One region of the Serratia sp. 121840015-1 genome, then DNA from elsewhere that is predicted to be linked to it. Evidence: predicted binding sites of a transcription regulator. Region 1 holds the regulator's gene; each other region holds the start of a gene.

Region 1 (10,332 bases):
GCGAAAAGGGCCACCCGATCCGCGCCACGATTTCCGATCTCGGGCCGCTGTTGCTGGGGCGCCTGTTGGATCTGAACGAGGTGCAAAGCGGCGTGCTGCAGCTGGTGTTCAAGATCGCCGATGACAATGCGCTGCTGTTGCTGGACATGAAGGACCTGCGCGCCATGGTGCAGTTCGTCGGCGACAACGCCAAACAATTCCAGACCCAGTACGGCAATATCTCTGCCGCGTCGATCGGCGCCATCCAGCGTGGGTTGCTGACGCTGGAAGAGCAGGGAGCCAACCAGTTCTTCGGCGAGCCGATGCTGGACATCAACGATCTGATGAAAACCGACGCCAACGGTCACGGCGTGATCAACCTGCTGGCGGCGGACAAGCTGATCAATCAGCCGAAGCTGTATTCGGTATTCCTGCTGTGGCTGCTGGCCGAGCTGTTTGAGCACTTGCCGGAAGTGGGCGACCCTGAACAGCCGAAGCTGGTGTTCTTCTTCGATGAGGCGCACCTGCTGTTCAACGATGCGCCGGCGGCGCTGTTGACCAAGATCGAACAGGTGGTGCGTCTGATCCGCTCCAAAGGCGTCGGCATTTACTTCGTCACCCAGAACCCGCTGGACATTCCGGACAGCGTGCTGGGCCAGCTGGGCAACCGCGTACAGCATGCGCTGCGCGCCTTTACTCCGCGCGATCAGAAGGCGGTGAAGACGGCGGCGCAAACCCTGCGCGCCAATCCGGCCTTCGATGCCGAAACGGCGATCACCGAGCTGGGTGTGGGCGAAGCGCTGGTGTCATTCCTCGACGAGAAGGGCCGGCCTAACGTGGTGGAGCGGGCGATGGTGATCGCGCCGGAATCCAAAATGGGCATGCTCGGTGCGGAAGGGCTGAACAGCGCGATCAACAAGTCGCCGCTGTATGGCCGCTATGAGGATATGATCGACCGCGAATCCGCCTACGAGAAGCTGTCGTCGGGCGGCTTCGCCACCGTCGGCACCCCGCAGCAGGGGCAGCAACCGCAGGCGCAACAGCAACAACAGCAGGCGGGCGGCGGCCTGATGGACGGCCTGAACGAGCTGCTGTTCGGTTCCACCGGCCCGCGCGGCGGCAAGCGCGACGGCATCGTCCAGACCGCCGCCAAGAGCATGGCGCGCGATCTCGGCCGCCAGATCCTGCGCGGCGTGCTGGGGTCGATCACCGGCGGCCGTAAAAAGTAAGCGGAAATTATCGTCGGCAGCGGCGGGTTAAATCAGTACACTGTGGCGGCATTTTTCTCTGCCGGACCTAACATGCTGCTGCTGATCGATAACTACGACTCCTTTACCTATAACCTTTACCAGTACTTCTGCGAATTGGGCGCCGAGGTGCTGGTGAAGCGCAACGATGAGCTGCAGCTGGCCGATATCGAGCGGCTGGCGCCGCAGCATCTGGTGATTTCCCCTGGCCCCTGTACCCCGAACGAAGCGGGTATCTCGCTGGCCGCCATTCGTCATTTCGCCGGCAAGCTGCCGATCCTCGGCGTGTGCCTGGGGCACCAGGCGCTGGGGCAGGCGTTCGGCGCCGAGGTGGTGCGCGCCCGCGCGGTGATGCACGGCAAAACCTCGGCGATTCGTCACCTGGGCGTCGGCGTGTTTCGCGGCTTGAGCGATCCGCTGACCGTGACCCGCTATCACTCGCTGGTGCTGAAAGCCGATACGCTGCCGGACTGCTTTGAAGTGACCGCCTGGAGCGAGCGCGACGGCGTGCGCGACGAGATCATGGGCATCCGCCACCGCACTTTGGCGTTGGAAGGCGTGCAGTTCCATCCGGAAAGCGTGCTCAGCGAGCAGGGCCACCAGCTGCTGGATAATTTCCTCAAGCGTTAATTCCGGTGCGTTTTTTTCGCCCGTCAGGCGTTTTGCGTTTGCGCTTGATTGGTTTTTTATGCATATTTCGTGATTATGTTTTCAATCTAACATTACGATAGCGCTGAAAAACTTTCAGGGTGGAGCCGAAAATGACTGAAAAATCCGCAGTGAGCCGCAGTACCTTTGACCAGGTGATCCTGCCTGTTTATGCGCCTGCCCAGTTTGTGCCGGTGCGTGGCCAAGGCAGCCGGGTCTGGGATCAGCAGGGAAAAGAGTACATCGATTTTTCCGGCGGCATCGCGGTGACGGCGCTGGGGCACTGCCATCCGGCGCTGGTCGAGGCGCTTAAACGCCAGGGCGAAACCCTGTGGCATACCAGCAACGTCTTCACCAATGAGCCCGCGCTGCGCCTGGCAAGCAAACTGATCGACGCCACCTTCGCCGATCGGGTGTTCTTCGCCAACTCCGGCGCAGAGGCCAACGAGGCGGCGTTCAAACTGGCGCGCCATTACGCCATCACCCGCCACAGCCCGTACAAAACTAAAATCATCGCTTTCTATAACGCGTTTCACGGCCGCACGCTATTCACCGTGTCGGTGGGCGGGCAGGCTAAATACTCCGACGGGTTCGGGCCGAAGCCGGCCGACATCGTGCACGTGCCGTTCAACGATTTGGCGGCGGTGAAGGCGGTGATGGACGACCACACCTGCGCGGTGGTGATGGAGCCGATTCAGGGCGAGGGCGGTATTACGCCGGTCGACGCCGGCTTCCTCAAAGGCGTGCGCGAGCTGTGCGACCAACATCAGGCGCTGCTGGTGTTCGACGAAGTGCAAAGCGGCATGGGGCGCAGCGGCAAACTGTTCGCCTATATGCATTATGGCGTGACGCCGGACATTCTCACCACCGCCAAGGCGCTGGGCGGCGGTTTCCCGGTCAGCGCCATGCTGACCACCGAAGACATTGCGTCGGTGATGCAGGTGGGCACCCACGGCACCACTTACGGCGGCAACCCGCTGGCCTGCGCGGTGGCGGAGGCGGCGCTGGACGTGATCAATACGCCGGAGGTGCTGAGCGGCATTGAGCAGCGTCATGCGCTGTATGTGCAGGCTTTGCAGCATATCGGCGATAAATACGGTATTTTCACCGCGATTCGCGGCATGGGGCTGCTGATTGGCGCCGAGCTGACGCCGCATTATCACGGCAGGGCGCGCGACTTCCTCACCGCCGCCGCCGCGCGTGGGTTGATGATCCTCAATGCCGGGCCGAACGTGATCCGCTTCGCGCCGTCGCTGGTGGTGGAGCTGCAGGATATCGAGGCCGGCATGGCGCTGTTCGAGCTGGCGGTGCAGGATGTGATCAACGCCTGAAGCCCGCGCGGCATATAACGGGGCGCGGCATGCCGCGCCCTTATTGATCGCGCAGTTTGCGCTTGAGCCAGATGCCGTGGTGCGGGCGCTGGCGCCAGGCCAGCGACGAAATGGTGTGCATCACGCTCAGGTGCGACAAAATGCGCCGCAGATGGCGCTCCATCTCGGTAACGGGCATGTCCGGATGCAGATCCGGCGGCTGCATGATGCCGCTGTTGCCGCTGCTCGGGCCGTCGTATTCCAACCGCTGCTGGCAGCTTTGCAGCGCGATTTCACAGGTCTGCAGATACTCTTCCGCCAGTTTCGGCGTCAGCATGTAGTGCTCGCGTGCCAGAATGGTCATGGCGTTCAGGTGTTCGACGATGAACTGGCTGTGAGTGACCCACAGCCGCATGTCCGCCAGATAGTTTGACGCGAACCCCGGCTCTTGCATCGCCTGATTGAGCGAGGTGAACAGCGCGTTGTGTGCCTGGTTGACCTGCATGCGGGTATAGGCCAACGCGGTGGCGTCCGGTTCCGGTTGCTTCAGCATCAGCCGCAGCGCGGCTTGATCGTTCTCCAGCGCCTGATGGGCATTCTTGCGCAGCAGCCCGCTTTGCCACTGCGGCCACAGCCAAATGGTGCCGCCGAACGCCAGCACGCAGCCGATCAGCGTATCGATCAGGCGCGGTACCAGAAAATGCGAGCCGTTCAGCGCCAGCAGCTGCAGGGTGTAAACCGCCGTGACCGTAAAGCCAATCACCGACAGCCCGTAGTTCTTGCGCGAAACCAGGTAGGCCAGCAGCGTGATCACCAGCATGATGCTCAGCGTTTCTCCCTCCGGCAACTGCAGCTGCAGCAGCCCGGCTGCCAGCAATAGCCCGGCAATCGTGCCCAGCGCACGGTGCTGAATACGCACCCGGGTGGCGTTATACCCGTTTTGGCTCACCAGCATGATGGTGAGCAGGATCCAGTAAGGCTTCGGCAGGTTGAATACCGCACCCAGGCTGCTGCCGACCGCCAGCGTTACGCCCAGCCGCGCGGCGTTGCGCAGGGCGGTGGATTTGAACGACAGATAGCTGACCAGCGCCGGCCAAAACGGCAGGCGGTGCTGGCCGGGCATCAGGTCGCGGCGGTACAGCGGATGCTGGGTGCGCAGCAGGCGGGCGATGCGGCTGAAGTGGTAATAACAAAACTGGCCGACCGGATTATCGGGATGCTGCGCCGCCATTTTTTCCAGCGCCGCCAGCTCGTGGGTCATGGAGAAGCGCTTCGAATGTTGATGATAGAGAATATCGTGCGCCACCACGCGCAGCCGGCCGGCGATCACCTGAGCATTGCGGCGAATGATCGCTTCGGCCTGGCTCTGCTCCACCAGTTTTTGCACCTCTTCCGGCAGATGCAGGCTGACGGTGATGTGCTCCTGCAGGTCCATCGCCACCTGAAAGGCGCGCTGCAGGCGCTTTTGCTCGAGATTGTTGGCGTGCGGCAGGAAATTAAGCTGTTGGTACAACAGGCTGATCAGGTCCATCACCTTTTGCTGGCGCACCAGCAGCGGCGGCAGCGCGGTCTGCGGATCGGTGTGCTGGGTCAGCAGCGAGTATTTGGCTTCGAAATAGTCCGCCAGTTCCAGGTAGAGCTGGCTCAGCGTCTCGCGCATCGGCTGCTCTTTCCACAGCTTGAACCAGAACCAGGTGAATAAGCCATACCAGGCGGTGCCGATCGCGTACAGCAGCGGCGCCTGCCAGATAGGCACCGTGCCGGCCGTGCTGAGGGCGAAGATGGCTGCCACCAGCGCCGCCGGCAACAGCCGGGCGTGCAGCGGGCTGATTTCGCCGGTGACGCCGAGCAGCAGCGCCAGGCCCAGCATCAGCGCCGGCAGCGGCACGTGCCACAGCAGGGCCTGTTGCAGCAGCACGCTGCTGAAGGCGAACAGCGAACCGCCGACGATCAGTCGTTTAAAGAAGCGCTTATGCGGCGTATCCAGCCCGGCGATATTGCAGCAGGCGGGCACGAGGGAGAACATCAGGCCGAGCTGCAGCTGGCCTATCAGCAGGCCGAACAGCACCGGCAGGCACAACACCAGCGTTTGTCGCAGTGCGTAGTTGATTTCCGGGTGGTAGATCAGGCGGCGCCACATGGCAGAGAGCAGACAAAAAAACGGCGCAGACTGCGCCGTTTTTTCAGGGATTAACGGGTGCCGTAGACGACAATGGTTTTGCCGTGGGCGGAAATCAGGTTTTGATCTTCCAGCATTTTCAGAATACGGCCAACGGTTTCACGCGAGCAGCCGACGATCTGGCCGATCTCCTGACGGGTGATCTTGATCTGCATGCCGTCCGGGTGAGTCATGGCGTCGGGTTGCTTCGCCAGATTCAGCAGGGTTTGCGCGATGCGGCCGGTAACGTCCAGGAAGGCGAGGTTGCCCACTTTTTCGGAGGTGACCTGCAGGCGGCTCGCCATTTGGGCGGACAGACGCATCAGGATGTCCGGGTTCACCTGGATCAGCTGGCGGAATTTCTTGTAGGAAATTTCGGCCACTTCACAGGCGGTTTTCGCGCGAACCCAGGCGCTGCGCTCCTGGCCTTCTTCGAACAATCCGAGCTCGCCGATGAAATCCCCCTGGTTGAGGTAGGACAGGATCATCTCTTTACCTTCTTCATCCTTGATCAGCACCGCGACGGAGCCTTTCACGATGTAGTAAAGCGTTTCGGCCTTTTCACCTTGGTGAATCAGCGTACTCTTCGATGGATATTTGTGGATATGGCAATGAGACAGGAACCATTCGAGAGTAGGGTCTGTTTGCGGTTTGCCGAGAACCATTCGCTGTTATCCTCTGTTGTTATCGCTGCCTTGTGTCACAGGGGTCAGAGTTCCCTGTAAAACCCGCCTGTAGCCGCAGTCATGAGCGAGGGCTACCGGCAAGTTTTGAGGCGTGTCATAAAAATACGCTGTCGCTCTAGCATATTAACTTGCCGTAAGCGCTGCAAGCTACATTCTGTTAACATACCGGTAAAGGAGCCTTTCTCTGGGCGTTTCCCTGAAATTCAGTGTCCCGGAAAGATTTATTGCGGCTCTGTTTGTAGCACAGAGTAAGGCGGGTGTCTCGTGTTGTCTCGCTTCAGCATGATTAGCATCAGGTTACGTTGCCTGTTTCTATGCGAAAGCGTACTCTGATTTTAAGAAATCAACCGGAGTGACCAGAATGCAGGCAAGAGTTAAATGGGTGGAAGGGTTAACGTTTTTGGGGGAATCGGCCTCCGGCCACCAGGTGCTGATGGACGGCAACGCCGGTGATAAAGCGCCCAGCCCGATGGAGATGGTGCTGATGTCGTTGGGCGGCTGCAGCGCGATCGACGTGGTGTCCATCCTGCAAAAAGGGCGCAACGACGTGCGCGACTGCGAGGTGAAGCTGACCTCCGAGCGCCGCGAAGAAGCCCCGCGGTTGTTCACCCATATCAACCTGCACTTCATCGTTACCGGCCAGGACCTGACCGACAAGATCGTCGAGCGTGCGGTGAACCTGTCGGCGGAGAAGTACTGCTCGGTGGCGCTGATGCTCAACAAGGCTGCCACGGTGACCCACAGCTTCGAGATCCGCCAACCGGCGTAATCGAAACGGAGCGCGGCCCGGCGCCGCGCTCAACGCATTTATTCGATCTTCTTGCCTTCCAGCAACCGCTGCACCAGCGGCGCCATGATCAGCTCCATCGCCAGCCCCATCTTGCCGCCCGGCACCACTAACGTATTGATGTGTGAGATAAACGAGCCCTGCAGCATCGCCAGCAAATAGGGGAAATCTATCTGATCCAGCCCGCGGAAGTGGATCACCACGAAGCTTTCGTCCAGTGAGGGAATCGCCTTGGCGGCGAACGGGTTGGAGGTGTCCACCGTCGGCACGCGCTGGAAGTTGATGTGGGTGCGCGAGAACTGCGGCGTGATGTAGTTGATGTAATCTTCCATCGAACGCACCACCGAATCCATCACCGCTTCGCGAGAGTGGCCACGCTCGCCGGTATCGCGGATCAGTTTCTGAATCCACTCCAGGTTGACGATCGGCACCACGCCGACCAGCAGATCGACGTGGTTGGCCACGTCATGGTGCTCGGTGACCACGCCGCCGTGCAGCCCCTCGTAGAACAGCACGTCAGTCGGCGCCGGCAGCGGTTCCCACGGGGTGAAGGTACCCGGCACCTGATTGTAGGGCACCGCTTCGTCGTAGGTGTGCAGATACTTGCGCGAGCGCCCGGTGCCGTTCTTGCCGTAGTCGATAAAGCTCTGCTGCAGCAGGCCGAAGTCGTTGGCCTCGGGGCCGAAATAGCTGATGTGTCTGCCCAGATCGCGCGCCTTGCGGATCGCCGCGTCCATTTCCGGCCGGGTGTAGCGATGGAAACTGTCGCCCTCCAGCTCGGCGGCGCGGATGTTGAGCTGTTGGAAGATCTTACGGAACGCCACGCTGGTGGTGGTGGTGCCGGCGCCGCTGGAACCGGTCACCGCGATAACGGGATGTTTGGCAGACATGATGGTTGTCACTCCGTGTTGAATGCGCCGGCGTCAGGGGATTATTGTGGCTCTTGTTGACGCTCTCTATCTCAGGAAAAAATGGCGCGCGCTGGTTTGCAATGCCCCATTGTTACCTGATTTTTTCCGTCAGTCATAGAACCGAGCGCCACTAAATTTCTTCCTGCCCGGCGCGGAACTGGCCGCGCGGCATGATGTTGACGCTCTCGTGCAGTTCCGACCACACCAGCACCACTTCGCCGTTTTTCAGTTGGCGGCGCACGTCCTCCACCTTCTGTTCCAGCGAGCGTTCATGTTCGCCGTAATCGGTGCCTTCGCGCAGTACAAAGGATTCGATCAGGCTGTTCAGGGTGTCGGTTGCCAGTTCTTGCCAGGGAATGATCACGTCGGGATGTCCAGATAAGGGGAAAGCCAGGCCGGAATGCGATGTTCCAGCCACATGTGCGGTTTTTTCAGCGTGCCGCCGACGAAGCCGACGTGGCCGCCGTACTCGGTCAGTTGATATTCGATATTGCGCGGCAGGCCGGCGACGTCGGGGATCACCTCATGGGTCATGAAGGGATCGTCCTTCGCATGGATGATCAGCAGCGGCGTCTGAATAGCCGGCAACAGCGGCAGGGCGCTGCAGCGGCGATAGTAGTCGATAGCGTCGCTAAAGCCGTGAATGCGCGAGGTAATGGCGTCGTCGAATTCGCGGATGCGCCGCAACCCGTTCAGCTGTGACAGCTTGAGCGGCAGAGTGTCCGGGTAGTGCAACAGCTTGCGGGTGGCGTTTTGTTTCAGCTGCCCCAGCAGGTAGCGCTGATAAACGCGGGAGAAACCTTGCTCCATGCGGTAGGCGCAGGGCTCCAGCATCAGCGGCGCCGAGACCACCACCGCCGCCTGCAGCAGGCTGTCGGCGCCTTGCTGCGCCAGATAGCAGGCCAGCATGTTGCCGCCGAGCGAAACGCCTACCGCCGCGGTCGGCACCTCGCCGTAGCGGTCGCGCAGCCAGCGCAGGAAGAAGCGTGCATCTTCGGTTTCACCGGAGTGGTAGATGCGCTGCTTGCGGTTGGGCACGCCGCTGCAGCCGCGAAAGTGCATCACCACGCCGAGCCAGCCACGCTCACGCCAGGCGTTGAGCAGGCCATGTGCGTAGGGGCTGTAGAAGCTGCCTTCCAGGCCGTGGAACAGCACCGCGCGCGGTTTGTCGCGCGCCTGCGCCGGATCTTCGCTCCAGGCGAGATCGACGAAATCGCCGTCGGGCAATTCCAGCCGTTGCCAATGCGGTTTCAATAACACGCGGCGGCGCACCAACCGCGGCAACAGCGTTTGCAGGTGCGGGTTACTGGCCCCGGTCAGAGGGCGAAAGGTGTTAGGCATAGGCTGAGTAAAAATGTTGTGGGCGGCTATTGTGAGATCCCTAGCGCACTGTTAGCTTCAATACCAAGAACTAACAATGATACTGCAAAAAAGCGCCTTGGGTGAGGAGCACCCGTGCCATGGAACCGAGTTTATTCCTTTCGATGCTGGGCTTCCTGTGGGTCGCCGCCATCACGCCTGGCCCCAATAACCTGCTGTTGACTACCTCCGGCGCTAACTTCGGCTTTATGCGATCGCTGTGGCTGATGGTCGGTATCATGCTCGGCATGCAAAGCATTTTGCTGCTGGTGGCTTTCGGCGTCGGCAGCCTGATCCTGGTCTACCCGTCGCTGCACCTGATCCTGAAAATCCTCGGCAGTCTGTACCTGCTGTGGCTGGCGTGGAAAGTCGCCACCGCCGCCTATGAAAAACTGGAAACCGACGTGGCGCCGCCGCAGCCGGTGCGGCTGTATCAGGGCTGGCTGCTGCAGTTCCTCAACCCGAAAGCCTGGCTGATGGCGCTGGGGGCGGTGGCCAGCTTCAGCCTGGCGGGCGATAAGTACAACGGATCCATTGCGGCGATCGCGCTGGGCATTTTGGTGGTCAACATTGTCGCCGGCATTATCTGGCTGGCGTTCGGCACCGTGATCGGCCGCCTGCTGCGCAGCAAAAAGGCCTGGGTTATCTTCAACGTTTCCATGGGGTTGTTGACCGCAGCCTGTGTGTTACTGATCTGGCATTAAGGAGCGAACGATGGCGGAAAATTATTATCACGTGGTTGCCTTTACCGGCAAAGGGCTGCGCGGCAACCCGGCCGGGGTTTGCCTGCTGACGCAGCCGCTGCCGGCGGCGCGGCTGCAGGCGATCGCCAACGAGATCGGCCTGCCGGAAACCAGCTTTGTCTGGGATGACGGCGACATGACCGCTATCCGCTGGTTTACCCCGGAACGCGAGGTCGACCTTTGCGGCCACGGCACCCTGGCGGCGGCGCATGTGATGTTCAGCGCGATCAATCCGGCGCTGCAGGATATCCGCTTCCGTTCGGCCGGCGGCGAGCTGTTCGTCAAGCGCGATGCGCAGGACGGGGAACGGCTGGTGCTCGACTTCCCCGCACGGCCGCCGCAGAAGGTGGCTGAACCGGCGGGCCTCGCGGCGCTGCTGGGCGAGCAGCCGCTGGAGGTGTGGCAGGCGAAAGCGCTGATGGTGGTGCTGGAAAATGAGACGCAGGTACGCGCGCTGCGGCCGGACATCCCGGCGCTGATCGCGCTGGCCGGGCGTGCGGTAAT
Region 2 (10,332 bases), on a different contig from region 1:
GTATCGCGCGACCGGCGCGAAGCGTCCAGCTCGGACTTCGAGATATAACCCTTGCCGGACACGCTCAGGTTGCGGTTGTAGTCGTTTTGCGCGTTGCGGTACTGCGCCTCGGCCTGCGCCAGGTTGGCTCGCAGGTTGCGGATGCTCTCTTCACGGGTGCCGTGCAGCGACTGATCGAGCTGCGCCTTGGCTTCGTCGCGCGTCGCCTGCGCGGAACGCAGCTGCGCCATCAGTTCGGGGCTGTCGAGCTGAATAATCAGCTGGCCGCTTTTCACGTCGTCGCCGCGTTCGATCAGGCGTTCAACCACCCGGCCTTTCGCTTTGGAAGCGACGATCACTTCGGGGGCGTCTACTTCACCCTGCAGTAACAGATCCTGATTATGCGCGCGGAACAGGATCGCCAATGCGATCGCCACCATCATCAGCAACAGGGTAAACAACGTCTTTTTTTTCATTATATCGGCTCCCGGAACGGTAAGCGGCGGGCGGGGATCATCATTTCCATATCTCAAATTGCTCCAAAAAACACCATTGCTCTCATGAGGATATCACAAGCACATATCTCCTCTTTTATAACTATAAATTGGATTATGCTTTTAACACTAAAAAGCATCACTTTCGGCTTTTTGGTATGCAGACTCCTGCAATCGCCCTTTAAGCGATCCACTCTCTGATGGACGATGTCATGACTGAAAACACTGCCGTACCGCTGTCGGTACTGGATTTATCGCCAATCCCGCAAGGGGCCAAAGCGCGCGACGCTTTCCACTGTTCGCTGGATCTGGCGCAGCACGCCGAACGCTGGGGTTACCGGCGCTACTGGCTGGCCGAGCACCACAACATGACCGGCATCGGCAGCGCCGCCACTTCGGTGCTGCTGGGCTATTTGGCCGCCGGCACCCAAAGCATTCGCCTCGGCTCCGGCGGCGTGATGCTGCCGAACCATGCGCCGCTGGTGATCGCCGAACAGTTCGGCACGCTGGAGTCGCTCTACCCTGGCCGCATCGATCTGGGCCTGGGCCGCGCGCCCGGCACCGATCAGCGCACCATGATGGCGTTGCGTCGCCACCTGTCCGGCGATGTGGATACCTTCCCGCGCGACGTGCAGGAGCTGCAAAACTACTTCTGCGACGCGCAGCCCGGCCAGCCGGTGCAGGCGGTGCCGGGCCAGGGGCTGCACGTGCCGCTCTGGCTGCTCGGCTCCAGCCTCTATAGCGCGCAGCTGGCGGCGCAGCTCGGCCTGCCGTTCGCCTTCGCCTCGCACTTCGCCCCGGATATGCTGTTCCAGGCGCTGCAGCTGTACCGCGAGAACTTCAAACCGTCCAAACAGCTGGCGCAGCCGCACGCCATGGTGTGCGTCAACGTGATCGCCGCCGACAGCGATAGCGATGCGCGCTTCCTGTTCAGCTCGATGCAGCAGCAGTTCATCAACCTGCGCCGCGGTTCGCCCGGCCCGCTGCCGCCGCCGGTGGATAACATCCACGCGCTGTGGACCGCCGGTGAGCAATACGGCGTCGAGCAGGCGCTGCGGATGTCGATCGTCGGCGATGAAAAAACCGTGCGCCACGGGCTGCAAACGCTGCTGCGTGAAACCGATGCCGACGAGATCATGGTCAACGGCCAGATCTTCGATCATCAGGCGCGGCTGCGTTCGTTCGAGATTGTCGCCGGAGTGAAAGGCGACGTCGTGAAGGGATAAAACGCGAAAAGGCGGTGGGGAACCCCACCGCCTCGGCGTTAACGCTGGATCAGATAGCGGATGGTCGGCCCGTCCTGCTGGATATCCAGCACCTTGTAGCCGTGGTTGCGCGCATCAAGCGGGATGTTGTTGATCGACTGCGGGCAATCGCTGATCACCTCCAGGATTTCCCCCGGCTTCAGCTGCGGCATCGCCTCCAGCGTCGCCACCGCCGGGTACGGGCAAGGCTCGCCCAGCATGTCCAGCCGGTAGTCCGGCACTATCGTCGTCTCTTTCATGGTATGCTCCTCAAATTCACCACCTGCGCCTCAGGCCGGGCGCGGAAAAAGCGTTTCTCCCACCACAGCATGGCGGCGAAGGCCAGCGCCAGCAGCAGGTAGGTCACCAGCAGGCCGCCGATCGGGCCGAAGGTGTCGAGCAGGTTGATCTTGTCGTAGTCGGTCGCCAGCGCCGGCGCCAGATCGTCCCAGTAATAGGCCAGCAGCGTAGCGCCGATGATGTTGCCCAGCCCCACCCACCAGTAGTGCACCTGCCCTTCCACCGCGCGGTACATCCAGCCGGTCTCGCAACCGCCGGCCAGCACGATGCCGAAGCCGAACAGCAAGCCGCCCAGCACCGCATTCGGGCCGGCCCACATGATTTTCGGCGCCACGCCGAGCTGCACGTAGCTGAAGATGCCGATGGCGCTCACCGCCATGCCGATGATGATGGCTTTCGCCATGTGGGTGCGGCCGGTGATCCACAGATCGCGGAACGCCGAGGTAAAGCAGATCTGCGCGCGTTCGATCAGCAGACCGAAGCCGATGCCGAACAGCATGGCGATACCGAGCTTCGGCGCATCGAACAGCGTCCACAGCGACCAGGCCACCGCCAGGCCGAAGACCGCCATGCCCAACCGGAAGCGGCGGCGCGCCTGCTCAGGTTTCTGCGTCAGCGGCGCGGCGGCCTTCACCTTTTGCAATTTGACCGGGATGCGGAACATCGGCAGCAGCGTGAATTTGGCGCCGAAGTACGAACCCGCGGCGGTCGCCAGCGCGAAGAACCAGGCGTGCAGCGAGAACTGCGGAATACCGGTGAAAAACGCCGCCAGGTTGCAACCCATCGCCAGGCGCGCGCCGAAGCCGGCGATAATGCCGCCCAGCAGCGCCTGCACGATGCGAATGCGGTGCTGCGGCTGGCGCAGTTTGATGTTGTTGGCCCACAGCGCGGCGGCGATGCAGCCGGCGAACATACCGATGATCATGCGCCCGTCGATGCGCTCCAGCGGCGTGCCCTGCAGGCCGATAACCTTGAAATAGCCCCACTGCTCAGGGTGCAGGCCGAACCACTGCAGCACATGGCCGCCCCAGCGCGTGAATTCGCCGGTCACCGCCCAGAAGGTGCCGGTCATGCCGAAGTAGTAGGTAGAAAGGATCCCGGCGGCGATCACCGCCGGCAGCGGTGCCCAAAAGCGCACCAGGTATTGAGATTTGAACTGCTGCCAACTCATGGCATCTCCCGTGCATATCATCCATAAGAAAAAACCTTATGAATGATACGCCATTCAGGGGCGTTTGACGGCAACTTTCAGGCATAAAAAAACCAGCCCGCAGGCTGGTTTTTCAGAGCGCTTCACCGCGAACAGTGAATCAGCGATTACGCGTCGCCGAAACGACGACGTGGTGCGGCAGGTGCTGCGTCATCACGGCGTGGCGCTGGCTTACCGTCACGGTTGAAGTTACCGCCACGACGCTCGCCGCCGTTACCGCCTTCACGACGTTCGCCGAAGGAACGACGTGGGCCGCCTTCGCGACGTTCGCCGTTGAACGGACGACCGTTGCCGTTGCCACGACGCTCGCCGCCGTTGCCACCGTCACGACGCTCGCGACGTTCGAACGGCTGTGCATCGCCCAGCAGCTGCATGTTCATCGGCTTGTTCAGGATGCGGGTGCGAGTGAAGTGATTCAGGATCTCGCCCGGCATGCCTTTTGGCAGCTCGATGGTGGAGTGGGAAGCGAACAGCTTGATGTTACCGATGTAACGGCTGCTGATGTCGCCTTCGTTAGCGATAGCGCCAACGATGTGACGGACTTCTACGCCATCGTCACGGCCCACTTCGATGCGGTACAGCTGCATTTCGCCAACGTCACGACGTTCGCGACGCGGACGGTCGCCGTCACGGCTGTCGCGACGGTCGCCACGATCACCGCGACGATCGTCACGGTCGTTGAACTCGCGACGCTGACGCGGCTTGAAGACCGGATCCGGCGGCAGGATCAGCGGACGTTCGCCCTGTGCCATTTTCAGCAGCGCTGCGGCCAGGGTTTCCATATCCAGCTCTTCTTCCGGCTGCAGTTTGGTCAGCAGTGCGCGGTACAGATCCAGATCGCTGCTTTCCAGCTGCTGCTGAACTTTTGCGGCGAACTTGGCCAGACGACGCTCACCCAGCAGTTCTGCGTTCGGCAGTTCCACTTCCGGGATGGTCAGCTTCATGGTGCGTTCAATGTTGCGCAGCAGGCGGCGTTCGCGGTTTTCCACGAACAGCAGCGCGCGGCCGGCGCGGCCCGCACGACCGGTACGGCCGATACGGTGAACGTAAGACTCGGAGTCCATCGGGATGTCATAGTTGACAACCAGGCTGATGCGCTCAACGTCCAGGCCACGGGCCGCAACGTCGGTCGCGATCAGGATATCCAGACGACCGTCTTTCAGACGCTCCAGGGTCTGCTCACGCAGCGCCTGGTTCATGTCGCCGTTCAGCGCGGCGCTGCTGTAACCGCTGCGCTCCAGCGCTTCGGCCACTTCCAGGGTCGCGTTCTTGGTACGGACGAAGATGATCGCCGCGTCAAAATCTTCAGCTTCCAGGAAACGCACCAGCGCTTCGTTTTTACGCATGCCGTAGACCGACCAGTAGCTCTGGCTGATGTCCGGACGGGTGGTCACGCTGGACTGGATGCGCACTTCCTGCGGCTCTTTCATGAAGCGGCGGGTGATGCGACGGATCGCTTCCGGCATGGTGGCGGAGAACAGCGCGGTCTGATGTTCAGCCGGGATCTCAGCCATGATGGTTTCTACGTCTTCGATAAAGCCCATGCGCAGCATTTCGTCGGCTTCATCCAGCACCAGACCGCTCAGGTTAGAGAGGTTCAGGGTGCCGCGCTTCAGGTGGTCCAGCAGGCGGCCTGGGGTACCCACAACGATTTGCGGGCCCTGGCGCAGAGCGCGCAGCTGCACGTCGTAACGCTGGCCGCCGTACAGGGCTACCACGTTGACGCCGTTCATGTGTTTGGAGAAATCGGTCATCGCTTCAGCAACCTGAACCGCCAGTTCGCGGGTCGGTGCCAGCACCAGGATCTGAGGTGCTTTCAGGTCTGCCTGCAGGTTGTGCAGCAGCGGCAGCGAGAACGCTGCAGTTTTACCACTACCGGTCTGTGCCATGCCCAGCACGTCGCGGCCGTTCAACAGGTGAGGAATACACTCAGCCTGGATCGGAGATGGTTTTTCATAGCCCAGATCGTTCAGGGCGGAAATGATTGGAGCAGACAGCCCCAGATCAGCAAAAGAGGTTTCAAACTCAGTCGTCATGTACACGTGCCTCATTAATAATGGCAGCCAGTCTACATAACTCGTCGAGAAAATTTTCAGTCATTTTCATTGAAAAGTGTGAACCGGCTCAAATTAGATTATAAAACGAACAAAAAAGCCCTCGCCCGTGAAGGCGATAACTTTGGTTAAAAACCAATGTCCATCAGGCTGATAGGTGTTCGTCAGCTATTGCTGGTCCGATTCCGATAGGTCGTCTTGCTCTTGGCCCAAAAGCGCCAATTCCAACAATGCATAGCGGTGCTCAACAAAGTTGTGAACGTTGTTAGACACCGTCAGTTTGAACAGCGCCGAAGCGGTGTCCTTGTCCCCCAGACTCAGGTAGTGTTTACCCAAATAGAAGTCAGTTTCACTGAGATGCTCAGCGAGCGAAGTGTTATCCGTTGCATCTGCCTTGAGGCGTTCCATCAGCGTTTTTTCGCTGATCTTGCCCAGGTAGAATTCGACAATATTCCATCCCCATTGCCCTCTGTCCGCTTTGTCATAGCGCTGCTGAAGCGCTACCTCGGCCTTCTTGGGATCGATTTCTCGCTCCACCAGATACAGCCATAACGAACGGAAGGGATCGTTTGGGTCGTCTTGATAAAACGCCTGCAGATCATCCTGCGCCAACGGGAAGCGGCCGCCATAATACAGTGCGATGCCCCGGTTTAAACGCGCGTAATTGTAAGTTGGATCAAGCTCTAGTACAGAATCAAACGCTTCATAGGCAGCATCAAAATTGCCTGCCTGCGTTAAGTAAATGCCCAGGTAGTTGAAAACTTCCGGCATGTCGGGACGTATCGCCAGCGCCTGCGAGAAATCATTGCGCGCTAATGCACGTAACCCGAGGCTATCATACAGCACACCGCGCTCATATAAAAGCTGTGCGCGTTCGTCGTCCGTCAGTGCCCGGCTGGCAAGAATTTGTTCCATGCGCGCCAGGATCACTTCCTGCTGCAACGTTGGCTGCAACGGGATTGCCAAAACTTCGTCTTTACGCCAATCATGGTTGCTGCATCCTGCCAGCATGAGTGCTGTCGCAACGTAACACCAGCGCAAGAAAGGCTTCATTTCCCACTCCCGAAGACAAACATTGGATGAACGTCCTGTCCTCCGTTTGCTAAAACGCGGGCATCCTACCCGCGCGATACGAACAGCTCCCAACCCCATGGTGGGGAGCTGTAAAACTATCTATACAGTTATTCTGCTTCAGGCGCAGGTGAACCCGCTTCCGGCGCCATCGCTTCTTTGATGCTCAGACGCACGCGGCCCTGACGGTCAACTTCCAGCACCTTAACCGGCACTTCCTGACCCATCTGCAGATAGTCGGTCACTTTCTCGACGCGCTTGTCGGCGATCTGAGAAATGTGTACCAGACCTTCTTTACCACCGCCGATAGCGACGAACGCGCCGAAATCAACGATACGGGTCACTTTACCCTGATAGATACGGCCCACTTCGATCTCTGCCGTGATCTCTTCGATACGACGGATAGCGAATTTCGCCTTCTCACCGTCGGTCGCAGCGATTTTAACTGTACCATCATCTTCGATTTCGATGGTAGTGCCAGTCTCTTCGGTCAGTGCGCGGATAACGGAACCGCCCTTACCGATCACGTCTTTGATTTTATCCGGGTTGATGCGGATAGTATGAATACGCGGTGCGAATTCGGAGATATCGCCGCGCGGGGTGCTGATAGCCTGTTCCATCACGCCCAGGATGTGCAGACGCGCGCCCTTGGCCTGGTTCAGAGCCACCTGCATGATTTCGCGGGTGATGCCTTCGATTTTGATGTCCATCTGCAGCGCGGTGATACCGTCGCGGCTACCGGCCACTTTGAAATCCATGTCGCCCAGGTGATCTTCGTCACCCAGAATGTCGGACAGAACCACAAAGTTATCGGCTTCTTTCACCAGGCCCATCGCGATACCCGCAACGGCAGCCTTGATTGGCACGCCAGCGTCCATCAGCGCCAGAGACGCGCCGCACACGGAAGCCATGGAAGAAGAACCGTTGGATTCGGTGATTTCAGACACCACGCGAACGGTGTACGGGAAATCTTCTGGTTTAGGCATCATAGCCAATACGCCGCGTTTCGCCAGGCGACCGTGACCGATTTCACGACGCTTAGGTGAACCGACCATGCCGGTTTCGCCCACGGAGTACGGAGGGAAGTTGTAGTGGAACAGGAAGCTGTCGGTCTTTTCGCCCATCAGCTCGTCCAGGTTCTGTGCGTCGCGCGCGGTGCCCAGGGTCGCGGTAACCAGCGCCTGAGTTTCGCCACGGGTGAACAGCGCGGAACCGTGGGTGCGCGGCAGTACGCCGGTGCGCACGTCCAGGCCACGGATCATGTCTTTTTCACGGCCGTCGATACGCGGCTCGCCACGCAGTACGCGGCTGCGCACCACGTTTTTCTCGACGTTGCCCAGGATGTCTTGAATTTCAGAGGCATCCAGAGTCTCGTCCTGCGCCAGCAGGGTTTCAACGACGCTGTCTTTGATCGCGTCAACCTGAGCGTAGCGCTCTTGTTTTTCGGTGATGTGGTAAGCGTCGCCCAGGCGAGCTTCGGCCAGTTCGGCCACGCGCGCGTGCAGCGCTTCGTTGACCGCAGGCGCCTGCCAATCCCACTTCGGCTTGCCGGCTTCGGCAACCAGCGCGTTGATGTTTTCGATAACCACTTGCTGCTGGTCGTGGCCGAACACCACGGCGCCCAGCATCTGGTCTTCGCTCAGCACGTCCGCTTCGGATTCAACCATCAGCACCGCACCCGCAGTACCGGCAACCACCAGATCCAGACGGCTTTCTTTCAGTTCGTCAGTCGTTGGGTTCAGTACGTACTGGTCGTTGATGTAACCCACGCGCGCTGCGCCGATTGGGCCGTTGAACGGAATACCGGACAGGCTCAGGGCCGCGGAAGCACCGATCATCGCAACGATGTCCGGGTTCACCTGCGGGTTAACGGAAACCACGGTCGCGATCACCTGAACTTCGTTCAGGAAGCTGTCCGGGAACAGTGGGCGGATCGGACGGTCAATCAGACGGGAAGTCAGCGTCTCGCCTTCGCTCGGACGGCCTTCGCGACGGAAGAAGCTGCCCGGGATACGGCCGGCGGCGTAAGTACGCTCTTGGTAGTTAACGGTCAGCGGGAAGAAGCTCTGGCCCGGCTTGGCTTTTTTCTGGCCAACGACGGTAACGAAGACGGCGGTGTCATCCATGCTCACCATAACGGCAGCGGTGGCTTGACGAGCCATCATCCCGGTTTCGATGGTGACGGTATGCTGGCCATACTGGAATTTGCGAATGATCGGTGTCAGCAAAATTATATCCTTGATTAGCGGCGCGCAATCGCATTGACGACTCGACACGCCTGTGACTCGATTTGCCTTCTCACTACATCCTCGCGACTAATGACAATCCTTATCTCAGGCAGGAGATAAAGCCTCTCATTAGCCGCGCGAACCTCTGTAACGGAAGAACCTGTTTGGAAACATCAGTAATACATTAACCTGATTTGCTTATGCTTCCTAGAAGAAAGGGGCCAAAATAGGCCCCTTTCCACTGAAACTTGCTAGATTAGCGACGCAGACCCAGACGCTCGATCAGGCTGGTGTAACGTGCTACATCTTTACGCTTCAGGTAGTCCAGCAGCTTACGACGCTGAGAAACCATACGCAGCAGACCACGACGGCTGTGGTGATCTTTTTTGTGCTCGGAGAAGTGGCCTTGCAGATGGTTGATCTGCGCAGTCAGCAGGGCAACCTGAACTTCGGTAGAACCGCTGTCGTTAGTACCACGACCGAAATCAGCTACGATTTGAGCTTTAGCTTCAACACTTAGAGACATTGTAATACTCCAGATTATAGATAATAAAAACAGGCGCCGATCTCTAATTCAGCAACCCAATGCATAAGCTGCGCCATTCTACTCTTAGCGCAGTGCGATCGCAAGGCGACGCAGTGCCCCGCCGTCAGTCGAAATGCTCGACCACCAGGCGGCGCGGCGCCACGCGACCGTCCTCGGCGATGTCGCCAACGCCGATGAATTTCCGCTCTTCACCCTCGGTGATACGCACCAGGCCGGAAGCCGGCGCGCCGGCCACTTGCACCGGTTGCCCCTGCTTGACGTAGCCCGCCACCACCGGCAGCAAATTCACTTCCGGATAGTTCTCAACCGGGCTGTCCATCGGCATCAGCAGCGGATCGAGCAGTTCGCCGGGCGCGATGTCTTGTTCCTGCGCCTGCGCCAGCAAAGCGTTCAGCTGTTCCAGCGTCACCATGCGCGCGATCGGATAAGTCGCCACCTGCAGGCGGCGCAGATAGATCACGTGCGCGCCGCAGCCCAGCAGCTCGCCGAGATCGTCGGTGATGGTGCGGATGTAGGTGCCTTTCGAGCAGTGGATCTCCAGCTCCAGCTCATCCCCTTCCCAGCGGATAAACTGCAGTTCGTACACCGTGATGCTGCGCGCTTCGCGCGGCACTTCAATCCCCTGGCGCGCATACTCGTAGAGTTTCTTGCCCTGGTATTTCAGCGCCGAATACATCGACGGCACCTGCTGGATATCGCCGCGGAAGGTGTCCAGCGCCGCGTCGAGCTGCGCCTGGGTAAAATTCACCGGGCGCACCTGCACGATCTGGCCGTCGGCGTCGGAGGTATCGGTACGCTGCCCCAGCTTGGCGATCACCCGATAACGCTTGTCGGAGTCGAGCAGGTATTGCGAAAACTTGGTCGCTTCGCCCAGGCAGATAGGCAGCATGCCGGTCGCCAACGGATCGAGCGCGCCGGTGTGGCCCGCTCGGTTGGCGTTGTACAGGCGTTTTACTTTTTGCAGCGCATCGTTGGATGACAAGCCCTGCGGCTTGTCCAGCAACAGCACGCCGTGGATATCACGGCCGCGGCGACGAGGGCGACTCATTAATCCTCCTTGTCATCGCCTGAGGCGGAACGGCGCTCGGCGTCGTTCTTCACCACGTTGGTCACCAGGTTGGACATGCGCATGCCTTCCACCAGGGAGTTGTCGTAGGCGAAGGTCAGCTCCGGCACCACGCGCAGGCGCATCGCTTTGCCCAGCA
Region 3 (10,332 bases), on a different contig from region 1:
CCGGCGGTTCAATGCGCCCGCTGGGCGCCGAGGCCATCTTCAGCGCCGGCAGCGTGCTGCGAACATAAAACCCCGACTGCGGCCGCGCTTCGATCAGCCCGCGATCCTCCAGCGTGCGGTAAGCCGACACTACCGTATTGATGCTGACGCGATGGGTTTGCGCACAGCGCCGTACCGACGGCAGGCGGTCGCCGGGCCGCAGCGTGCCGCGGCGAATGGCCTCGGCCAGCGTATCCGCCAGCTGCAGGTAACGGGTATCCGGGGTTTCATCGAGCAGGGTCACAGTTTCTCTCCAGACAATGGGTACAGTTTACATTTTGCACAACTGTAACCATGACAATATCCGATTTGTGGTTCTGTCACCATCCCATCGCAGCGATTATGCTGATCCTCTCGTGATTACCGCCATTTTCAAGGAACCTGTCATGCTGGACTCCGCCTTTGTCAGCTACGTCACCGTCATGTCGATTACCCCCGGCCCCAACAACCTGCTGCTGGCCTCGTCGGGCGTCAACTTCGGCCTGCGCCGCACCCTGCCGATGCTGCTTGGCATCTGCGTCGGCTGTGCGGTGCAGCTGGCGATCATTATTCCACTGCTGGCGCTGGCGCTGAGCTGGGCCGGCGTCATCCGCCTCCCGCTGGCGGTGATCGGCTGCGCCTACCTGCTGTGGCTGTCATGGAAACTGTTCCAGGCGGCCTCGCCGGACGCCAAAGAGCAGGCGCAGCCGATGAGCCTGCTCAATGGCGCGCTGTTTCAGGCGGTCAACCCCAAGGCCTGGCTGATGGTGATCAACGTGGCGATCCTGTTCACCCCGCGCGAAGGCGCCACCTTTGTCCATACGCTGTCGGTCATCGCCGGCTTCGCGCTGCTGAACCTGCCGTGCGTGCTGCTGTGGGCGGTGCTGGGCGACCGGTTGCGCAACGCGCTGCGGGTCACCTGGAAACTGCGCGCCTTCAACGGCGTGATGTCCGGCCTGATGGCCGCCACCGCGCTGTGGTTGTTGTTCGACGAGTGGCGCGCGGCCTTTGCTTAGCCGCGGCCGAGAGGAGAGAGTCGGGAAGGTTGTTTGGCGCCGATACCGGCGATCAGATCGGTAATGGACAGCACCATGGTGGAGCGCACCATCTGCTGATAGCGCTGGCGCTGCATGGCGATCAGCGCTTCATCCGCTTCGCCCGGCTGCAGGAAGGTCGGCACCGGCGGCAGCGCGGCCACGCAGTGCAGCTCGCCGAAGGGCCCGAGGATTTCGTCGTCGACGAAGCGGTATTCCGAGCCGTCGTGGTTCAGCTCTTCGCGCATCGCCATCAGCAGCTCGGCGTCTTCATATTCGTGGCGGGAGATCACCCCCAGCCCGTACATCAGCTTCAGGCGCACCGACAGCTCCCCGAGCGGGCCGCTGCCGGACAATAGCGGTTCGACGGCATATTTCACCGCGTAGTCATCCTTGCGGAATACCTGCACCACCAGCACGTTGAGCGCTTCCGCCAGCAGCTCTACCGCCGCGATCAGGAAGCTGCGCACCGTTTTGCCCGCGTTCAGCTTTTCCAGAACCTGGTTTTCAAATGCCTGTGCTTCTTCCATCGTCGCTTTTCGAAAGGCGTGGGGAGGGCCGTCGATGCCGAACTCGGGTTGCAGGAGCGCAGCAAGCTGCGCTCGGGTGTTCATCATCACGATTCTACTTGTGCATGGCGTTATACACAGCAACGGCCTCTTCTACAACCTCGCTTTCCGCCGGCAGGCCGGAAATTTGCGCCAGCGCGGCTTTCGGCCCGAGCGTGTTCAGCAATTCCGCCAACTCCAGCGCCTGCGGATCCTGTTCGCTGCGGTAGCTCATGGCGGCGGCGATGCCCTGGATCAGGTTGGCGTGCGGCAGGCCGTATTCCAGCGTGCCCAGCAGCGGTTTGATCAGGCGATCGCCGGCGCTCAGTTTGCGCAGCGGCTGGCGGCCCACGCGCTCGACGTCGTCGTGCAGATAAGGGTTTTCGAAGCGGCCGAGGATTTTGTTGATGTAGGCGGCGTGCTTGTCGGCGTCGAAGCCGTAGCGCTTGATCAGCACCGCGCCGCTCTCTTCCATCGCCCCTTTCACCACGCGGCGGATCGCCGGGTCGAGAATGGCGTCACGAATGGTTTGCAGCCCGGCCTGTTGGCCGAGGTAGGCGGTGATGGCGTGACCGGTATTGAGGGTGAACAGCTTGCGCTCGACGAACGCCATCAGGTTGTCGGTCAGCTCCATGCCGGCGATCGCCGGAGGCTGGCCTTTGAACTGGGTCTGATCGACGATCCATTCGCTGAAGGTTTCCACCGTCACTTCCAGCGGATCGCTGCTGTCCGCCGGCGGCACGATGCGGTCGACCGCCGAATCGACGAAGCCGACGTGCTGCTCAACCCATGCCTGCTCATCCTGCGGCAGCGCGGCGAACACATGCTGCTTCAGCTGGCTGGTGCCGCGCACCATATTCTCGCAGGCGATGATGTTCAGCGGCTGCACATTGCCCTGCTGATGACGCAGCACCAGCCCTTTGGCGATCGTGCCGGCGATTTTGCCGAGAATTTGCGGGCCAACGGCGGTGGTCACCAGATCCGCCTCAGCGATCAGCGCCACCGCCGCCTCGCTGCCGCTGTTGACGGCGCTGACGTTGTTGACGTTCTCCACGCGTTCTTGCTCGCCCACCACGTGCACCGCGTAGCTTTTACGGCTGTTCAGCAAATCCAGCACCGTTTGATTGACGTCGGCGAAGGTCAGCTCAACCCCTGCGTCCGCCAGCAGCTTGCCGATAAAACCGCGGCCGATGTTCCCTGCGCCAAAATGTAATGCTTTCATAACTCTACCTTCTTAATGTCGAAGGGTGCAGCAAGCTGCACCCTTTAAAATGATTCTGTTATCCGGCTTTTTTGCCGCCGAGCAGGTCCAGCACTTCCTGCACGCTGGTGGTATTCGCCAGCCGCTCGATCACGCTCTCGTCATCCAGCGCGTTGGTCAGGCTGGTGATCACCTGGATATGCTCGTTGTTGCGCGCGGCGATGCCGATCACCAGGCGGGCCACTTCATCCTCTTCCTCGCCGAAGCGCACGCCCTGCGGGTACTGGCAGAACACCACGCCGGTGCGCAGCACCCGGTCTTTGGCCTCGATGGTGCCGTGCGGCACGGCGATCGACTCGCCCAGGTAGGTGGAGGTGAGTTTCTCGCGCTCCAGCATCGCCGGCACGTACTCCGCCTCGACGTAGCCGCCTTTCACCAGCTGCTCGCCGGCGAAGCGGATCGCCTGCTCTTTGTCGCTGGCCTGCAGGTTGAGGAACACGTTGCTCTCGCTCAGCTTGAACAGGTTCGGCTCACCGGCTTCGAAGCTGTCGTCCAGCGCGCCCAGCACCTTCTGCTGGTTGTCGCTGGTTTTGTTGGCCGCCAGCAAACGGTCGACCAGATCGCTGTACAGTTTGCTGTCGAGGAAGTTGGTCAGCGAGATGTGCTGGGCCTGCGGCGCGTGGCGCATCGCGCGCTCGGTCAGATCGCGGTGGGTGATCACCAGATCCACGTCGTCCGGCAGGCTGTTGATGGCGCTGTTGGTCACCGAGATGTTCTTCAGCCCGGCGTCGGCCACTTTCTTGCGCAGCACCCCGGCGCCCATGGCGCTGGAGCCCATGCCCGCATCGCAGGCAACGATGATTTTGCGCACGGTGCTCAGATCGCCGTCGACCGATGCCGGCGCCGCTGCGCCGCCTTTGGACTGCGACTTCATCTCTTGCATGCGACGGGTTGCGGCTTCCAGATCGTCATCCTCTTTCACCTTGGAGGTTTTCAGCAGGAAAGCGGACACCACGAAGGAGACGGCAAAGGCTGCGCACACCGCCGCAATGTTGGCGAAGTAGGCGCCTTTCGGCGTCATCGCCAGCACCGCCAGGATCGAACCCGGAGAAGCCGGAGAAACCAGGCCGCCGTTCAGCATCGTCAGGGTGAAGACGCCGGTCATGCCGCCCAGGATCACCGCCAGCAGCAGGCGCGGGTTCATCAGCACGTAAGGGAAGTAGATTTCGTGGATGCCGCCCAGGAAGTGAATGATTGCCGCACCGCCGGCGGATTGCTTGGCGCTGCCGCGGCCGAAGAACATGTAGGCCATCAGTACGCCCATGCCCGGGCCTGGGTTGGCTTCAATCAGGAAGAACACCGACTTACCGGCTTCCGTAGCCTGCTGGATACCCAGCGGCGAGAAGATGCCGTGGTTGATGGCGTTATTCAGGAACAGGATTTTCGCCGGTTCAACGAAGATGGACGCCAATGGCAGCAGGTTGTTCGTCACCATGACGTGTACGCCCGCCGCCAGCAGCTTGGAGAGCACCTCCACCAGCGGCCCGATGCCGAGGAAGGCCAGGATCGCCAGCAGCATGCCGATGATGCCGGCGGAGAAGTTATTCACCAGCATTTCAAAGCCGCTTTTGATCTTGCCGTCCACCCAGCGGTCAAAGTGCTTGATAGCCCAGCCGCCCAGCGGGCCGGCGATCATCGCGCCGAGGAACATCGGCATGTCGGCGCCAACGATGACGCCCATGGTGGTGATGGCGCCGACGACGCCGCCGCGATCGCCGCCCACCAGCCGCCCGCCGGTATAACCAATCAGCAGCGGCAGCAGGTAGGTGATCATCGGGCCGACCAGCTTGGCTAAGGTTTCATTCGGCAGCCAGCCGGTTGGAATGAATAGCGCGGTGATAATCCCCCAGGCGATAAAGGCGCCGATGTTGGGCATCACCATGTTGCTCAGGAAGCGGCCAAAGTTTTGTACTTTGACCTTGATGTCTGGTGAAAACATAAAACACACCCCTATTGTTACGCGCTGACAATAGAGCGCGTGATTATTGTTGTGACGATCCAGCCGTGTTGCCGCTGTATGCGAAACGGACTCTATCACGCTGTTTTTGTCACGCGAACTTCACGGATTTTTTGTGATACAAATCACATACAACACCCCAACAAACCACCCTTTATAGTGACAAAGATCACATTTATGGCGTGTAAAAAAAGCACAGTGAGAAAAAAACCGCCTTGAAACCCGTCATAACGTGATATTTGTCACATTTTTAACTTGGTGGTTTGTTTTTAAATTGTGACAAACATCACAATTTATTTTTGGCTGCAGCGCCCGATCGCGACGCTCTGTTTGATCTTCCCTGTGAGCACTCATCCCGCCGGGAACTAGCGAAGTGATGAATGAAAGAAAACTACATTGCCGAATGAATGGATTAATTGAAGTGTAGTACAGAAGCCTGCGCAATAAACCAGCAAGCTATTGGAAACGCTGAGGGGAAATAAAACAGGCCGGCAATGCCGGCCTGCTGCGTGCGTGGAGGCGTTATTGCGTCACGCTTTGAATGGCTTTCTGCGCGTTTACCAGGTTCTGCTGTTTGGCCACCAGATTCGACATCATGGTGTTGTACTGCGCCACCTGCTGCGCGGTACGGAACTGCACGCCGTTGTTGTTGAAGCTGACCTGATTGCCCTGGCTCTGCAGGAAATCGCCAACCTGCACCAGATCCTGCACGAAGCTGGCGGTGGTCGGGATCGCCGGCATCAGGGCGTTGGCCGGTGCGGTGACAATCTTGTCATAGGCCTGGTTATACACCGCCTTCAGATCGTCGGGCTGCTTCAGCGCCGCGCGGGCGGTATCCGCCTGTGATTTGGCGGACTGGATCTGCTGGCCCAGCAGGTTCAACGCCCCGACCGATTGCTGCAGCGCATCGCGTTTGTTCAGATAGTCCTGCGCGGTGCGGATCTGGTTAATCTGATCCAGCGCCGGCGTCAGGCTGGCGCCGACCGACTTGGACAGCTGCTGCGAGAAGCCGACCAAAATCGCGTAATCGCCGGCATAGTTGCCGAACTTCTGCTTCTGATCTTCGCTCAGCGTGGGGATGTTCGCCCCGCTGCGCATCACGGTATTCTGTAAGTAATCGATAAATGCTTTGCGCTGTTCCGGCTCTTTATCGCCGCAGGCGGTCAATTGCATGACCACCAACAATGCCAATACCGGTGCCAACCAACGCGCGAAACCTCTGCTCTGGATCCCTACCGCCATGTGACATAACTCCTGTTATAAACCTGCTTTTTCATTGGACTCCGCCCCTTTTTGCGCACTCCGTGCGCCTATAAGAATAGATCAACTGGCGGCGTTCCGATACGCGATTCCGCTTGCGATGAGCATTGCACCGGCCGGATGCGGTTGAAAATCGTGCGCAAAACGCACTGAGGTTCATTGCCGTCGGCGACCGGACGCTTCAATTTCCCCAAGTCGCCCCCCAAGTCGCCCCCCAAGTCGCCAGGCGACCTTGCCTTTGCGCCCAGGAAACGGAAATAAAAAAGGCGCCCGCAGGCGCCTTTTCACTGCAGAGAATCGCTTACTGCAGCACGGAGATGTCCGCCACCTGCAGGAACAGTTCGCGCAGCTTGCTCAGCAGCGTCAGGCGGTTCACGCGCACTTCCGCATCGTCCGCCATCACCATCACGTTATCGAAGAACGCATCCACCGGCTCGCGCAGCGCAGCCAGCTCCACCAGCGCTTCCTGGTAGTTGCCCGCCGCGAAGTACGGCTGCAGCTTGTCGCGCAGCACCACCAGATGAGTCGCCAGCTGGATCTCCGCCGCGTCCTTCAGCACCGAGGCGCGCACGCTGTCGTTCAGCGTTTCGGTGGACTTGGCCAGAATGTTGGAGACGCGTTTGTTGGCCGCTGCCAGCGCCGCCGCCGCTTCCAGCGTGCGGAAGTGAGACACCGCCTTGACGCGTGCGTCGAAGTCGGCCGGCTTGGTCGGACGGCGCGCCAGCACCGCTTGAATGGTATCGACCGCGTGGCCTTCTTCCTGATACCAGGCGCGGAAGCGGCCCAGCATGAATTCCACCACCTCGTCGACCACCTTGGCGTTGGTCAGCTTGCTGCCGTACAGGCGCACGGCCTCTTCGGTCAGGGTCTGCAGATCCAGCGGCAGGTTTTTCTCGACGATGATGCGCAACACGCCCAGTGCGGCGCGGCGCAGCGCGAACGGGTCTTTATCGCCTTTCGGATGCTGCCCGATGCCGAAGATGCCGGCCAGGGTGTCCATCTTGTCGGCGATCGCCAGGGAACAGGCCACCAGCGACTGCGGCAGCGCATCGCCGGCGTAGCGCGGCTGATACTGCTCGTTCAGCGCAACGGCGACGTCTTCCGCCTCACCGTCGTGGCGCGCGTAGTGCATGCCCATCACGCCCTGGGTATCGGTGAATTCGAACACCATGTTGGTCATCAGGTCGCACTTCGACAGCAGGCCCGCGCGGGTGGCGTGGTTGACGTCGGCGCCAATCTGGCCAGCAACCCAGCCCGCCAGCGCCTGAATGCGGTCGGTTTTGTCGCGCAGGGTGCCCAGCTGCTGTTGGAACAGCACGGTTTCCAGGCGCGGCAGGTTGTCTTCCAGGCGTTTCTTGCGGTCGGTGTTGAAGAAGAACTCGGCGTCGGCCAGGCGCGGACGCACCACCTTCTCGTTACCGGAGATGATCTGTTGCGGGTCTTTCGACTCGATGTTGGCCACGAAGATAAAGTTCGGCAGCAGTTTGCCCGCGGCGTCATACACCGGGAAATACTTCTGGTCGCCCTTCATGGTGTACACCAGCGCTTCCGCCGGCACCGCCAGGAATTTCTCTTCGAATTTGGCGGTCAGCACCACCGGCCATTCCACCAGCGAGGCCACTTCTTCCAGCAGGCTGTCGCTCAGATCGGCCTTGCCGCCAATCTTCTGCGCCGCCAGCTCGGCATCGCGCTTGATGAGGGCTTTACGCGCTTCATAGTCGGCGACCACTTTGCCGCGCTCCAGCAGGATCTGCGGGTATTGGTCGGCGTTGTCGAGGGTGAACTCGGCTTCGCCCATGAAGCGGTGGCCGCGCACGGTGCGCGCAGAGTCGATGCCCAGCACGGTGCCTGGGATCAGATCGGCGCCCAGCAGCATCGTGACGGTATGTACCGGACGCACGAACTGCACGTCGGAGTCGCCCCAACGCATCAGTTTCGGGATCGGCAGTTTAGCCAGCGCGGTGCTGACCATGCCGGCCAGCAGTTGCTGCGCCGACTGGCCTTTGACGTGGGCGCGGTACATCAACCACTCGCCCTTGTCGGTCACCAGGCGTTCAGCCTGATCGACGGTGATGCCGCAGCCGCGCGCCCAGCCTTCGGCCGCTTTGCTCGGTTTGCCCTCGGCGTCGAACGCCTGGGCGATCGCCGGGCCGCGTTTTTCAATTTCGCGATCGGCCTGCGCCGCGCTCAGGTTGGCCACTTTCAGCGCCAGGCGGCGCGGTGCGGCGAACCAGCTCACGTCACCGTGTTCCAGGCCGGCGTTGTCCAGCTCGGCGGTGAAGTTGGCGGCGAAAGATTCCGCCAGGGAACGAAGCGCCTTCGGCGGCAGCTCTTCCGTGCCGATTTCCACCAGGAAAGTCTGTTGAGTCATGGCTGCCTCTTAGTTCTCGTTCTTCTTGTTGCACATCGGGAAGCCCAGCGCTTCGCGGGAAGCGTAGTAGGCTTCGGCAACGGCTTTGGTCAGCGTGCGGATGCGCAGAATGTAGCGTTGACGCTCGGTCACCGAAATCGCCTTGCGCGCGTCCAGCAGGTTGAAGGTATGGCCCGCCTTCAGGATGCGTTCGTAGGCCGGCAGCGGCAGCGGTTTTTCCAGCGCCAGCAGCGATTGGGCTTCTTTCTCGTACTGCTCGAAGCAGGAGAACAGGAAGTCGACGTCGGCATATTCGAAGTTGTAGGTGGACTGCTCCACTTCGTTCTGGTGGAACACGTCGCCGTAGGTGGTAACACCCAGCGGGCCGTTGCTCCACACCAGATCGTACACGCTGTCCACGCCCTGGATGTACATCGCCAGGCGCTCCAGGCCGTAGGTGATCTCGCCGGTCACCGGCTTGCACTCCAGGCCGCCGACCTGCTGGAAGTAGGTGAACTGCGTCACTTCCATGCCGTTCAGCCACACTTCCCAACCCAGGCCCCAGGCGCCGAGCGTCGGGTTTTCCCAGTTGTCTTCCACGAAGCGAATGTCGTGGATGGTCGGATCCAGACCCAGCTCTTTCAGCGAGCCCAGGTAGAGTTCCTGAATGTTGTCCGGCGACGGCTTAATCACCACCTGGAACTGGTAGTAGTGCTGGAGACGGTTCGGGTTTTCGCCGTAGCGGCCGTCGGTCGGGCGGCGGGATGGCTGCACATAGGCGGCGGCCATCGGCTCCGGCCCCAGTGCGCGCAGGCACGTCATCGGGTGTGAGGTTCCCGCGCCGACTTCCATGTCCAATGGTTGAACGATGGTGCAGCCCTGGCGCGCCCAATAATCCTGCAGTGTCAGGATCAGGCCCTGGAAGGTCTTGGTATCAAACTTTTGCATGTTGAATTCGCACGCGATACAAGTGGATTTAGATGGAATGGGCCAGTATACCCTTTGACCGTAAGATATACAGCCAGAATCCGGCAACAAGTGCGAATCGGGGCGAGAAGCGCTGGATTTTCACACGTCGGCCGCAGCGTGAAGACACAGCGCTCCGGCCGGCCCCCTCGCCATCCACGAGCCGGCCTGAAAGGCGTGACGCCGCCAAATCCATTAGATGAGCTTAACAAAAATATCACTCACCGCCGTTTAAATAAGCAATTAGCTGAACGCGATATCTCCCCTCGCCGGCCAAATTCAGGCTGATTTGCGTACGCATATCCTTATATTTGCCACAAGATAAAGTTGCGCCAATGTTATTTTTGTTAATTTTATCAACTAAAAAACTCCCCTCACCGAGAGATAATGTGATCAAGTGCCAGATTATTTCTTATGAACGTGAAAAATAAGGCGATAGCGCACGGCGGACCGAGGCTCTGGGTATGAAGGGAAGGTCAGGGATGAAATACGGCGCAAACGGGCCACAGAAACAAATTGACAGTTAATCTTTGGTTATACAATAATAAATAAAATTTTCCCTGGTGTTGGCCAAGTGGCTACCTGATCCTTTCATAGGATCAGTTTTTTTTTGTATTTCCGCCAACGTCATTGCGGCCCGCATAATTCACGCCAGGCCGCCCCCCGCTTAAATTCCTCATCAGCCCTTATGGCTTCTCCTGCGCCGTTGAGTGCGCCGATGGCCAATTCAAAAACGCGCGCTGACGCCGACGTTATACATAAACTGCTCGCCGCTGCTCAGCCCGCCGGTTTGCGACACGGTGGCGAAGGCCGATACCCTGTCCGTCAACGGCATGTTGGCCCCCAGCGTGACATCCACCCAGTTTTTGTCCTGGCCCGCACTGTCGCGGGTGAACGAAGTTTGCGTCGATTTCAGGCCACCGCCGGCGCGGTAGACG

What was found. The regulator CRP, encoded in region 1, controls carbon source genes, mostly activating them, when cyclic AMP is high. The targets are predictions, from matches to a motif close to ATGTGANNNNNNTCACAT.
Region 2: a site for CRP is predicted at 5,340-5,357, ahead of yrbN (protein YrbN). Genes of this name have one in related genera too.
Region 3: a site for CRP is predicted at 4,932-4,949, ahead of ACUXAC_RS22045 (PTS mannitol transporter subunit IICBA). Genes of this name have one in related genera too.

Annotation. Positions count from the first base shown of each region.
Region 1 is NZ_JBSEYF010000007.1:46,772-57,103, reverse strand. Features, by position in the region: gene ACUXAC_RS23370 (helicase HerA-like domain-containing protein) at 1-1,208, shown strand, start outside; gene ACUXAC_RS23365 (aminodeoxychorismate synthase component II) at 1,281-1,856, shown strand; gene argD (bifunctional acetylornithine/succinyldiaminopimelate transaminase) at 1,988-3,205, shown strand; gene ACUXAC_RS23355 (YccS/YhfK family putative transporter) at 3,246-5,324, opposite strand; gene crp (cAMP-activated global transcriptional regulator CRP) at 5,375-6,007, opposite strand; gene ACUXAC_RS23345 (OsmC family protein) at 6,390-6,797, shown strand; gene ACUXAC_RS23340 (phosphoribulokinase) at 6,836-7,705, opposite strand; gene ACUXAC_RS23335 (YheU family protein) at 7,857-8,090, opposite strand; gene ACUXAC_RS23330 (hydrolase) at 8,087-9,067, opposite strand; gene ACUXAC_RS23325 (LysE family translocator) at 9,187-9,789, shown strand; gene ACUXAC_RS23320 (PhzF family phenazine biosynthesis protein) at 9,800-10,332, shown strand, end outside.
Region 2 is NZ_JBSEYF010000002.1:142,009-152,340, reverse strand. Features, by position in the region: gene ACUXAC_RS14115 (HlyD family secretion protein) at 1-455, opposite strand, end outside; gene ACUXAC_RS14110 (luciferase-like monooxygenase) at 686-1,699, shown strand; gene yedF (sulfurtransferase-like selenium metabolism protein YedF) at 1,738-1,977, opposite strand; gene yedE (selenium metabolism membrane protein YedE/FdhT) at 1,974-3,188, opposite strand; gene ACUXAC_RS14095 (DEAD/DEAH family ATP-dependent RNA helicase) at 3,335-5,263, opposite strand; gene yrbN (protein YrbN) at 5,253-5,327, opposite strand; gene nlpI (lipoprotein NlpI) at 5,450-6,334, opposite strand; gene pnp (polyribonucleotide nucleotidyltransferase) at 6,463-8,580, opposite strand; gene rpsO (30S ribosomal protein S15) at 8,837-9,106, opposite strand; gene truB (tRNA pseudouridine(55) synthase TruB) at 9,231-10,175, opposite strand; gene rbfA (30S ribosome-binding factor RbfA) at 10,175-10,332, opposite strand, start outside.
Region 3 is NZ_JBSEYF010000006.1:78,885-89,216, reverse strand. Features, by position in the region: gene ACUXAC_RS22065 (aminotransferase-like domain-containing protein) at 1-283, opposite strand, end outside; gene ACUXAC_RS22060 (LysE family translocator) at 426-1,034, shown strand; gene ACUXAC_RS22055 (MltR family transcriptional regulator) at 1,031-1,582, opposite strand; gene ACUXAC_RS22050 (mannitol-1-phosphate 5-dehydrogenase) at 1,677-2,822, opposite strand; gene ACUXAC_RS22045 (PTS mannitol transporter subunit IICBA) at 2,881-4,800, opposite strand; gene ACUXAC_RS22040 (DUF3053 domain-containing protein) at 5,341-6,060, opposite strand; gene glyS (glycine--tRNA ligase subunit beta) at 6,380-8,449, opposite strand; gene glyQ (glycine--tRNA ligase subunit alpha) at 8,459-9,376, opposite strand; gene ACUXAC_RS22025 (autotransporter outer membrane beta-barrel domain-containing protein) at 10,122-10,332, opposite strand, start outside.